DNA from 3 places in the Pediococcus sp. M21F004 genome. Region 2 is predicted to be linked to each of the others. Evidence: predicted binding sites of a transcription regulator. Region 2 holds the regulator's gene; each other region holds the start of a gene.

Region 1 (4,294 bases), 310 kb from region 2:
ATTTGACAAAGAGCCGCAAAAAATCTCTCAGGATATGTATCATCCTAAGAGATTTTAAGTAAAATTAATTTCAGTTATTTAACTGCATCATTAACGAGTTTGATAACATCGTCGTTAGTTTCTGCTTCAGTAACTGCTTTATCAGCTAACTTCTTCATTTCTTTGGTGTCTAAGCGTTTCATCAATGAACGAGTCTTCAAAACTGAAGTTGCACTCATTGAGAATTCATCCAAACCAAGACCCATTAAAATTGGAACAGCTGTTTGATCTCCAGCCATTTCACCACACATACCAGTCCATTTACCTTCTGCATGAGAAGCATCAATTGTACGTTTGATTAAACGTAACAATGATGGATTATATGGTTGATATAGGTATGAAACTTTTTCGTTACCACGATCAGCAGCAAATGAATACTGAATCAAATCGTTGGTACCAATACTGAAGAAGTCAACATACTTAGCTAACTTATCTGCAATAATTGCAGCAGCTGGGATTTCCATCATCATACCAACTTGGATTTCATCACCGATCTTAGTACCAGCTTTAACCATCTTTTGTTTTTCATCTTCAAAGATAGCTTTAGCTTTCTTAAATTCAGCAACGGTTGCGATCATTGGGAACATGATAGCAAGCTTTCCGTATGCAGAAGCCCGCAATAATGCGCGTAACTGGGTACGGAACAAGTCTGTACGATCAAGACTGATCCGAATTGCTCGGTAGCCCAAGAACGGGTTCATTTCTTCTGGAAGTGGCAAGTATGGTAACTGCTTGTCTCCACCAATATCCATTGTCCGAACAACAACCTGTTTGCCCTTCATGCCTTCAACAACGGCTTTGTATGCCTTAAACTGATCATCTTCACTTGGAAGCTCACTGGCATCCATGTATAAGAATTCAGAACGGAACAAGCCGACTACTTCAGCACCATTATCGACAACTCCCTTAATATCATCTGGAGTACCAATATTAGCTGCTAAATCAAAGTGAACGCCATCTTTTGACAAAGTCTTTTCGTCACGAAGTTTGTACCATTCAGCTTTTTGTGCCAAGAATCCTTTTTGCATAAGTTCATACTTAGAAACTTGGTCAGCATCAGGTTCAACAATTGCGACACCGTGAATTCCGTCAATAACGACATTTTCTCCGGATTTAATTTCTGTTGTAGCTTTTTCACTACCAACAACTGCAGGAATTTCAAGTGTTCGAGACATAATTGCTGAATGCGAAGTTCTTCCACCAATATCAGTAATAAAGCCTTTGACATACTTGCGATCCAATTGTGCAGTATCACTTGGAGTCAAATCGTGCGCTACAATAACCACTTCAGAGTTAATCAGGGCTGGATTTGGTAATTCAACACCTAATAAATGACTCATTACACGTTTTGTGACGTCACGGATATCTCCGGCACGTTCTTGCATGTATTGGTTATCAGTCATAGCTTCAAATGTTTCAATAAAGCCATCTGTTACATCTTTTAATGCTTGTTCTGCATTTACAGAATCATTCTTGATCTTATCTTCAATATTCCCAATTAATTCAGGATCGGAGAGAATCGTAATATGTGCTTCAAAAACCTCGGCTTCATCCTCTCCAAGATTCTCAGAAGCCTTACTTTTGATTAACTCTAATTCTGATTTAGATGCGTCCAAAGCGGCATTAAGTCGTTTGATTTCAGCATCTGGATCATCAATTGTTTTCTTATCAAATGACAGATCAGGGTCGACAAGCATGTAAGCTTTCGCAATTGCAACACCATCACTGGCAGCAATTCCCTTCAATTCTTTTGTCATTAGTCAGAAAGTCCTTCCTTTTTCATTGTATCTGCGAGTGCTTCAATTGCTTCTTTTTCGTCGTCGCCATCGGCAGAAACTGTTACATCAGCATTCTGGCCAACACCTAATGACATTACACCCATAATAGACTTCAAATTAACTGATTTGTCTTTGTAAGTTAACTTAACGTCTGCGTTAAATTTGCTAGCTGCCTGTACTAATAAAGTAGCTGGACGAGCATGAATACCTGTTTCTGCAATAATATGAAAGTCGCGTGTTTCCATTATAAATCGATCTCCTTTAATATATATATAATTTGGTAAGGGCTTTCTTTTAATAGTAAAAAATAAATAACCATTTATTCTACTAACAAATAATCAGCCTTTCCCATTGATTTTAGCAATTTCTCTAAATTATTACAAGCCCTTTCACGAAATTAAAAGAAAATTAAGATTTACCGTTTTCATCACTTTCAAAATGGTAAACCACTTTTCCGTTTCTCTGAGCTTGACCAATAATTCTTTTTCGTTGTTCATACTTCATATAAATAGGTTGAAAATCGGGAAACTCATCCGATTCAACTATTAATTCCTTGATGCTTCCCTGACGCAGCTGCTCTAATAAATTTGAAAAGTCGCGTGCCATTTAATCACCTACCCTTTTTTGGATAATTTTAGTTTAGTTGATTTCATAAAAAAGTTCAAACATTGGCACTCTAATTATGAAAGTGCTAATATAGCTTTGTGACCAGCGCATTGGCTGATTATCCGATTCTAGCAGGCTAAATTTTAGAAAACAAATTGCTTGCACAAATTAGTATGCGAGGTATAATGTGTTCATGGTCAAAGTTGGTCAAACTTTTTAAGCTTTGATTTTTCGAAAGGAGACGGCAAGATGCTTTGTCAAAATTGTCATAAAAATGAAGCAACGATTCATCTGCACGTTAATGTGAATGGACAACAGCGGCAGATTGATCTTTGTCAAAATTGCTATCAACTTCTAAAACAACAAGAAGGCAATAATTTTGGAAATGGAGGTGCTACGAATATGGCACAAGACCCATTTGGATTTGGAAATCTAGACGACATTTTCCGTGCTATGCAAAATGGTAACGTTGAAAATGCGCAAAACTTTAGTCAACAGGTTCCCCCTACTCAACCTAGTGGCCCCACTGATAATAATGGTGGTCGCCAAAATGGCCAAGGTGGTCTGTTAGCTCAGTACGGCTTAAATCTGACTGATCTAGCAAAACAAGGGAAAATTGATCCTGTTATTGGACGCGATACAGAAATTTCAAGGGTTATTGAAATACTGAACCGTCGTACCAAAAACAATCCAGTTTTAATTGGTGAAGCCGGTGTTGGTAAAACAGCAGTTGTTGAGGGCCTAGCTGAAAAGATTGTGGCTGGTGATGTTCCTCAAAAATTGATTAACAAACAAATTATTCGTTTAGACGTTGTTTCACTTGTTCAAGGAACTGGAATTAGAGGACAGTTTGAACAACGGATGCAACAACTTATGAAAGAAGTTCAAAAGAATAAGGACGCCATCGTCTTTATTGATGAAATTCATGAAATTGTTGGTGCTGGTAACGCTGAAGGTGGCATGGACGCAGGTAACGTTTTGAAACCCGCTCTTGCCCGTGGCGATTTCCAACTTGTTGGTGCAACAACTTTAAATGAATACCGTGATATTGAAAAAGATGCTGCTCTTGCCCGTCGTTTGCAACCTGTTCAAGTCGACGAACCTAGTGTGGAAGCTTCCATCAAGATTTTAAAGGGTATTCAAAAGAAATACGAAGATTATCACCATGTTCACTACACAGATAAAGCAATTGAGGCGGCAGCCAAATTGTCAAAACGCTACATTCAGGATCGTTTCTTACCTGATAAGGCAATCGACCTGCTTGATGAAACAGGTTCTAAGAAAAATTTGACAATTAATACGGTTGATCCAAATACTATTCAGCAAAAGATTGATAATGCCGAAAAATACAAGCAAGATGCAACTAAAGCTGAAGATTATGAAAAAGCCGCTTATTATCGTGACCAAATCAATAAATTAGAAAAAACCAAGTCTGGTGCAGCTAACCAAAACGAAATTCCTACTGTAACCGATAAAGATATGGAACAAATTATTGAAGAAAAAACTAGTATCCCGGTTGGTGAACTCCAAAAACGGGAACAAGAGCAGCTTCAAAACCTTGGTAAAGATTTGAACTCCAAAGTTATTGGTCAAAGCGAAGCCGTGAACAAAATTGCTCGAGCAATTCGGCGAAATCGAATTGGGCTAAATGGCACTGGCCGACCAATTGGGTCTTTCTTATTCGTTGGTCCTACCGGAGTTGGTAAAACTGAATTAGCTAAACAATTAGCTAATGAGCTCTTTGGCTCTGAGGATTCAATGATCCGCTTTGACATGAGTGAGTACATGGAACCACATTCAATTTCTAAATTGATTGGTTCCCCTCCTGGCTATGTTGGCTACGAAGAGGCTGGTCAGTTGACCGAACAGGT
Region 2 (4,294 bases):
TCTTGTTTGTCTAGGCCATAAGCTAACGCGGAAGCTGTTGGTTCGTTAATAATTCGTTCAACATCTAATCCAGCAATCTTACCAGCATCTTTAGTAGCTTGACGTTGAGAATCGTCAAAGTATGCAGGAACGGTAATAACAGCTTTTTCAACTGTGTCACCAAGATAGTCTTCTGCATAATGTTTTAAATATTCAAGAATCATTGCTGAAATTTCTTGAGGTGTGTATGATTTACCGTTTGCTGAAACGGTGTAGCCACTTTCGCCAATATGACGTTTGATGGAAACAATTGTATCAGGATTTGTAATTGCTTGTCGTTTTGCAACTTCCCCAACTTGTGTTTCACCATTCTTAAATGCAACCACTGAAGGTGTAGTACGGTTACCTTCTGGGTTTGTAATAATCTTTGGCTTGTCGCCTTCGAGCACTGCAACTGCAGAATTTGTGGTTCCTAAATCAATTCCAATAATTTTATTGCTTGCCATTTTTATTATCCCTCTTTATATATTTTTTATTGTGCCACGACAACCATTGCTGGTCGTAAAACACGGTCTTTTAACATATAACCTTTTTGTAAAACACTAACAATCTGGTCTGCTTCTTTACCATCTTCAACAGGCACTGTTTGGACTGCTTGATGAATTTGAGGATCAAAGGATTGGCCCTCAGCCTCAATCTCAGTCACGTTATTGTCTTTAAGCGCCTTACTCATATGATCATACACCATCTGGATTCCCTTTTTGAGCTGAACACCGCTCTCATCTGAAACCTCAATGGATAAAGCTCGTTCCAAGTTATCAATAACCGGAAGAATATCTTTGGCTAAATGTTGACCATCATATTTAACTAGGTTAGCCTGCTCTTTTTCGTTGCGCTTTTGAATATTAGCAATTTCAGCCTTAGCACGAATATATTGATCAGTTATAGCATCAACCTTACCAGTTAATTCACTAATCTGCGTTTGTAACTCTTCAATTTGTTTATTTGACTTGCCATGCTTTTTAGCTTTTTTTTCTGATTTAGTTGTTGTTTCTTTGGCTGGTTTAGACTTTTCGTTCGTCTCCTCTGCCGTTTTTTCAATTTCTTCAACTTTTTTATCTTCAGACACTACATTCACACCTCTCAAATATCATCAATATCGTGGTAATAATCTATTAATCGCTGCGCTAATTCTGTTCGAAACGCACCAACCAATCCAATCATTCTAGAATATGGCATACTAGTCGGGCCTAAGATCGCAATGACACCCTTACCATGCTGATCAACGTCATACGTGGCTGTAATCAGACTATAATTTTTCAACAAATTATTGGTAATTTCATTGCCAATTTGAACCTGGATATTCTGATCAAGTGATCCGCCTAATACATCAGCGAGATCTGTTGACCGTCCCATCAATGAATATAACGACCGAAGCGAACTTACATCAGGCTGCTTTGAAAAATCTAAAAGGTTCAAACGGCCACCAACAAAGAAACGTTCTGTAGCCGATTTCTTCAAAACATCTTCAAAGATATCTAAGAATCCATCTGGAGTTTCTATATATTTTCCGATTTGCATCGGAATATCTGTTTCCAGTCGTTTGAATACCTCACCTAATGTTAATCCCACTAGCTGATCATTAATAATTCGAATTACGGATTCTAACGCCTCTGGGTTAACGCTGCTAGGAACCTTAAACGTGCGATTTTGAACATCACCATTATCAGTAACCAAGATCGCCATCACCCGATGATTCCCAAGCGGAACTAATCGAAAGCCTTCAAGCTTAGCATCCTTAAGCTCCGGTTTCACTGTGAAAGCAGTATAACTAGTCAATTTAGAAAGCATATCTGCAGATTCAGCTACGATATCATCAATCTCTTGAAACTGTTGATTGAATGAAGAACGAATGCGACGTAAATCACTTGATTGAACCTTATCAGGCTTCAACAAATGATCCACATAATAACGGTACCCCTTAATTGAAGGCACCCGTCCAGAAGAAGAATGTGTCTTTTTAAGCAAACCTTTTTCTTCTAATGTTGCCATTTCGTTTCGAATCGTTGCCGAACTAACGTGGATCGGTAATTGACTAACCAATGCTTTTGAGCCAACCGGTTGCCCATCGTCCGTGTATATTTGAACGATTGCTTTTAAAATCAGTAACTCTCTATCTGTCAGCAAAACCATCACCTCTTTTAGCACTTAGCACATTGGAGTGCTAAGACACTATTAAAGATACCAAATGTTTTTCTAAAAGTCAACAATAGTCAAACATTTTTTTGCATTATATAGTCAAATTCGCAAAATACTGCCGAATATTCTTTTCGTCTGCCTTTAATTGATCGATTAATCCCTCTGCACCGTCAAATTTAATTTCACCACGAACATAGTGATACCAATCAACCCGAACCATTTCTCCATAAATCTCCTGGTCAAAATCAAAAATATTAATTTCTAACGTGATTGGACGATGTTCACCAAAAGTAACGTTGCGCCCAACCGATGCCATGCCTAAATACCATTTAGATCCGATTTTGATTCGGACGGCGTAAATCCCGATCCCAGGAATCCTAGCTTTAGGATCGGATAAGATATTAGCAGTTGGAAACCCTAATGTGCGACCACGAGCTTCGCCATGAACCACTAAGCCACTAGTTTGGTAGATGTACCCAAGAAATAGGTTGGCGTGATCTACATCACCTTGTTTTAAATCTGTTCTGATTCGCGTTGAGCTCACTTTTTCACCGTCTAAGAGAAATTCTGGAACAGTCACAATTTCAAATCTGTTTTTAGCATACGTTGATAAATGCGCCATATCGGCAATTTTGCGGGGGCCATAAGTATAATCAAAGCCGGCCACAATCACCTGAGCGCAAAGGTCAACCATATACTGGTCGACAAAATCCTGAGGGGTCAAATTGGCCAGCTTAGATGTAAAACTCACCACATATAGTAAATCTACCCCAAATTTCTGCATTAATTCGGCCTTTCGCTTAACCGAGCTTAAATACAGTGTGCCGTCTAACTCTGGCTTTGGAAACACAACAGACGGGTGGTGATCAAACGTCATAGCTGCAAGAGGTAACTTCCGTTGATCAGCTACTTTTCGAGCCTGTTTCAATACAGCTTGATGTCCTAGATGCACACCACCGAAAAATCCCATTGCCATAACGACTTTATCATCCGTAATTTGGTTAACGTCATACGGATGATGTAAATAAATGATTTTCATACAAATTCTCCTATTCCGTTAGCAGCATAGTTAATGGCCGATATGCTGCCCTTTCTTGATCATATTGATATAAAGCCTGAACTCGATCTGCATGCGTTAAGACAAGCACTGGTTCCGCATCTTTTGGTTGATCAAAATTGCTACGTTTTAAAACTGCCCCATTTTGAACTCTGGTCCATAAGTCTTCATTTAATGCAAAGTGGGGATATTTTTCCAAAGCATGATCTAGCGGTGTTAACAAAGTTTCAATAGTTCCATTTTCAACCGCTTCTTCTAGTTTTGAGAAAGTAATCGTATCTTCAATTTGAAAACCCCCACTTTGAGTTCTCGTTAATTGAGACATAACGGCTGGAACACCAAGTTTTCTCCCCAAATCGACTGCTAGGGTCCGTACATAAGTTCCTTTGCTGCATTGGACTTTAAAATTAATAGTTTGAGTTCCTTTTTGAGGGTCAAATTTGGGATCACCGATCCGCTCAAAGGATTTAATCGTTACTTTTCTTGCCGGCCTGTCTATTTCGATGCCTTCCCGAGCATATTCGTATAATTTTTTTCCGTTAATCTTTATAGCCGAATACATGGGAGGAATTTGCGTTATCTCGCCGGTCAAACTGAACATTGCCTCATCAATTTCACCATCTAAAAAAGCTTGGGTTATTGTTTGTTGTTCGACGATATCCCCATCAAGATCCTCGGTAGTCGTGGAAAATCCCAATGTGACGGATCCCTCATAAACTTTTCCTGAAGCCATCAAATAAGGGACAACCTTAGTGGCTTTCCCCACGCAAATTGGTAAAACACCATCTACATTAGGATCTAGAGTCCCACTGTGTCCAACTTTTTTTTGGTGTAAGATACCACGAATTTTGGATACACAATCAAAACTTGTCATACCACGTGGTTTGTACAAAGGAACAATTCCATTCATGTAAATGCCTCCTATTTTTCCTGTTAAATTATATCATAGATGGATAAATGACGATAAAAAAAGAATGGTCATTAAAATTCTGACCATTCTTTTGCGTAATAAATAGAAAACTATTCTTTTGTATTAAGTTTATTGATCAATTGATCGAT
Region 3 (4,294 bases), 550 kb from region 2:
ACATGATGTTTAGTTAAATTAATGTTGATTGGGGCCGACAAAACATGGTCCGTTTCGTAACCGATTGCAGCATCCTTGACCGTTAAAACGACATTACCACTAGACTGTTTTGCCGCAAAATGGAAATGCATTTCAGCATCATCTGTATTGGGTCGTTCCAGGACGGTCATTTTTTCGAGCTGCTTGCGCCTACTCTGAGCGCGTTTAGTGGTTGAAGCACGGACAATATTTTTATTAACAAAATCTTGAAGTTTATCAATCTGAGTTTGTTGTTTTTCGTAAGTTTTCCATTCACTTTTGAGACGAGCAGCTTTCTTGTCGATATAATCCGAATAATTTCCAGTGTAAGGAAATAGCGTGTGCTGATCTAAGTCAAGAACTCTTGAAACTACATGATCTAGAAAGTAGCGATCATGTGACACAATTAACAATGCGCCTTTGTATGACTTAATGTATTTTTCTAGCCAAGCCAAAGTGTCCATATCCAAATGATTGGTAGGCTCATCTAACACAAGGAGGTCATGTTGTTCCAACAGCAATTTCGCCAAAGCTAATTTAGTTTTTTGGCCCCCAGATAGGGAGTTAACTGAGCGGTCATAAAATTCTTCACCAAAACTAAAACCGTTAAGGACACCACGAATTTCTGCTTGATAACCAAAACCGTTTTTGGTTTTAAAGGTCTGCTGTTTTTGATCGTACAAATTAGATAAAGACTTAAACTTTTCGGAGTTAGCGATGATTTCAGGATCGCCTAATTGGCTTTCGAGCTGATGAATTTCTTGTTCTAAAGCAATAACGTCAGCAAAAACGGTTAATAATTCATTCCAGACGGTATTATCCGTATTTAAGCCTTGATTTTGGGCAAGATAACCAATCGAAAGGTCTTTTTTGGTAATGATCTGACCTTCATCAGGTTGTGTTTGACCAATTAACATTTTGAGAAGCGTTGTTTTACCGGCCCCATTTCGACCGACAAGACCAATGCGATCTTGTTCCTGAATATCAAAAGTGATCTGTGAGAACAACCGCTCTCCATTAAATTCTCGGCTGACATTTTGGGCTTGTAGTAAAATCACAATCTTTTGTCCTTTCGTAAATCAGTTTATAAAATATCTAAGTTTGGGTGGTTCTTGGTTCCCAGTGAGGGAAGTGGTAAACTAACTTTGTTAATTATTCACAAAGTTTATTGGAGGTTCAAAATGGAAACCAAAATTCCGGAAGCTACTGCCAAACGGTTACCTTTATATTATCGCTATTTAAATAATTTATTAAATGCAAATAAACTACGGGTTTCTTCAACTGAGCTAGCTGAAGCGATTCAAGTTGATGCGGCAACCATTCGCCGCGATTTCTCTTATTTTGGTACATTAGGGAAACGTGGGTATGGGTATGATGTCCACAAATTAATTGATTTTTTCAAAAAAATTCTTGATCAAGACACACTCACTAATGTCGCATTGATTGGGGTTGGAAACTTAGGGCATGCCCTGTTGAATTTCAATTTTCATAAAAACAGTAATGTCCGAATCGGTGCTGCCTTTGACATTGATCCGACCATGATTGGTTCCGTGCAAAGTAACGTTCCTGTATATGGAATGGCCCAGTTACGAGAACAGCTGCAGGAACAACAAATTAAAATTGCCATTATTACTATTCCGGCAGCTATTGCCCAAAAAGTTACTGATGAACTCGTGCAATCCGGAATTAAAGGCATCATGAATTTTACAACGGTTCGCGTTTCAGTGCCGGCGGAGGTCCGAATTCAAAATATTGATCTGACCAATGAGCTGCAATCACTAATCTATGCAATTCGGCATGATTAGTTACAAGCCTAATATTGGCAATACAACTAACGAGTTCATTAAAATATGCGCCATCATTGAAGTTTGAATACGGCCGGTATGATGGTAGAGCCACGAAAACCAGAGGCCAATTGCGGCGTATAGAATTAAATGGCCGTCTGAATGTGCTAAGGCGAACAAGCCACTAGAAATAAAGGCGGTAAGCAACTGGGCAATTTTAGGATTAATGAAACTTAGCAGATTGGCAAGATTGCCGAAAAGTACTTTGCGAAAAACAATTTCTTCCATAATTGGGGCTGCCACAATAATAACCAAAGCATAAATGGGATAGCTCTTTACAATTGATAAAAGGGCGCTCGTATTTTGAGAATTAGCATTGCCACCCGTTTGAATGGTCAGGCGTAAAATTACCGATTGGAGAATAATGACCACGATGAATCCTAAAACACCCCACAAAATGGTTTGGCCCACAGAACGGCGCTTTTTTTCAGGCAGATTAGTCGGCATGTTATGAAAGGCAAAATAGCCTAACAAGCAAGCACCGATTAAATAGTCAACAATTTGAATGTTAAAAATTTCCATGTGTGTTAATTTAAAGAAACTATTTAAGACACCGGGCAACAAATAAACGATTAAATACGTAATTAATATATAGATGGATTTCTTTTCTAATTTCATTTGCTCACCTCATATTTGTTCCTATAGTATAGCATTTTTGCAAGATACTTGAATTTATTTGTCAAAAAAGGTCAGTAAAATACTTGCATTCTGTGGGGAGAATGATATAGTAAATATTGTTGTTAGCACTTGAACGTCAAGAGTGCTAAAAACAGTAAAAAGTATAAAATAAATGGAGGGATTCATATTGTTAAAACCATTAGGAGATCGCGTGATATTAGAAGCACAGGAAGAAGAAGAACAAACCGTTGGTGGAATTGTCCTTGCAAGTAATGCTAAGGAAAAATCACAAAGCGGTAAAGTTATTGCTGTGGGTGAAGGACGCGTATTAGATAACGGAGAAAAAGTTGCCCCCGCTGTTAAGACAGGTGACACCGTTATTTTTGACAAGTATGCAGGTACCGAAGTTTCATACGAAGACAAAAAATATTTGGTTTTGCACGAAAAAGATATCGTTGCAATTACTGACTAATTAAAAAAATAAATTCAATGAGGTGAAAATTTTATGGCAAAAGAAATTAAATTTTCCGAAGATGCAAGAACAAAAATGTTAAAAGGTGTCGACAAATTAGCTGACACAGTTAAATCAACAATTGGTCCAAAAGGTCGTAACGTTGTTTTGGAACAATCATATGGTTCGCCTACAATTACAAATGATGGTGTGACAATTGCTAAGTCAATTGATCTTGAAGACCATTTTGAAAATATGGGTGCTAAGTTAGTTTCTGAAGTTGCTTCAAAAACTAACGATATTGCTGGTGACGGAACAACCACTGCAACTGTTTTAACACAAGCAATTGTAAATGAAGGTATGAAGAACGTTACTGCCGGTGCAAATCCAGTTGGTATCCGTCGCGGAATTGAACGCGCAACAAAAGCCGCTGTTGAAGGCTTACACAAGATGTCTCATGAAGTTAAAACAAAAGATGATATTGCCCAAGTTGCTTCTATCTCAGCTGCAAACGAAGAAGTTGGCCAACTAATCGCTGATGCAATGGAAAAAGTTGGTAATGATGGCGTCATTACAATCGAAGAGTCACGTGGTGTGGATACAACACTTGATGTTGTTGAAGGAATGCAATTCGATCGTGGCTATATGTCACAATACATGGTTACTGACAACGACAAAATGGAAGCTGATTTAGACAATCCATACATTTTAATTACTGATAAGAAAATTGGTAATATTCAAGATATTTTGCCATTACTTCAATCAGTTGTAGAACAAAGTCGTTCATTGTTAATTATTGCCGATGATATTACTGGTGAAGCTTTGCCAACCCTTGTTTTGAACAAGATGCGTGGTACATTCAACGTTGTGGCTGTTAAAGCACCTGGTTTTGGCGATCGTCGTAAAGCCCAACTTGAAGATATCGCAACCTTGACAGGCGGAACAGTCATCACAGATGATTTAGGTTTGAACTTAAAAGATGCCACAATTGATCAATTAGGCCAAGCTAACAAGGTTACAGTTACAAAAGACGATACAACAATCGTTGAAGGTGCTGGTAATAAAGACCAAATCTCAGAACGAGTTGCGACACTCAGACAACAGATTTCTGAAACAACTTCAGACTTTGACAAAGAAAAATTGCAAGAACGTTTAGCTAAATTAGCTGGCGGTGTTGCTGTTGTTAGAGTTGGTGCTGCAACAGAAACTGAATTGAAAGAAAAGAAGTATCGAATTGAAGATGCTTTGAATGCAACACGTGCTGCTGTTGAAGAAGGCTTTGTTTCCGGTGGTGGAACAGCATTAGTTAATGTCATTCCTTCTATTGCTGACCTTAAAGCAGAAGGCGATGAACAAACTGGTA

The links. Region 2 encodes HrcA, which represses chaperone genes, less so after heat shock. Its sites were predicted from a motif close to TTAGCACTCNNNNNNNNNGAGTGCTAA; they were not measured.
Region 1: a site for HrcA is predicted at 2,486-2,512, ahead of ACLHK8_RS03345 (ATP-dependent Clp protease ATP-binding subunit). Genes of this name have one in related genera too.
Region 3: a site for HrcA is predicted at 2,603-2,629, ahead of groES (co-chaperone GroES). Genes of this name have one in related genera too.

What each region holds. Positions count from the first base shown of each region.
Region 1 covers NZ_CP177314.1:631,138-635,431, forward strand. The annotation lists gene ptsP (phosphoenolpyruvate--protein phosphotransferase) at 75-1,796, opposite strand; gene ACLHK8_RS03335 (phosphocarrier protein HPr) at 1,796-2,062, opposite strand; gene ACLHK8_RS03340 (hypothetical protein) at 2,226-2,423, opposite strand; gene ACLHK8_RS03345 (ATP-dependent Clp protease ATP-binding subunit) at 2,673-4,294, shown strand, end outside.
Region 2 covers NZ_CP177314.1:322,271-326,564, reverse strand. The annotation lists gene dnaK (molecular chaperone DnaK) at 1-485, opposite strand, end outside; gene grpE (nucleotide exchange factor GrpE) at 512-1,108, opposite strand; gene hrcA (heat-inducible transcriptional repressor HrcA) at 1,123-2,172, opposite strand; gene ribF (riboflavin biosynthesis protein RibF) at 2,270-3,217, opposite strand; gene truB (tRNA pseudouridine(55) synthase TruB) at 3,228-4,145, opposite strand; gene rbfA (30S ribosome-binding factor RbfA) at 4,256-4,294, opposite strand, start outside.
Region 3 covers NZ_CP177314.1:1,864,404-1,868,697, forward strand. The annotation lists gene ACLHK8_RS09285 (ABC-F family ATP-binding cassette domain-containing protein) at 1-1,076, opposite strand, end outside; gene ACLHK8_RS09290 (redox-sensing transcriptional repressor Rex) at 1,200-1,823, shown strand; gene ACLHK8_RS09295 (CPBP family intramembrane glutamic endopeptidase) at 1,824-2,480, opposite strand; gene groES (co-chaperone GroES) at 2,668-2,952, shown strand; gene groL (chaperonin GroEL) at 2,986-4,294, shown strand, end outside.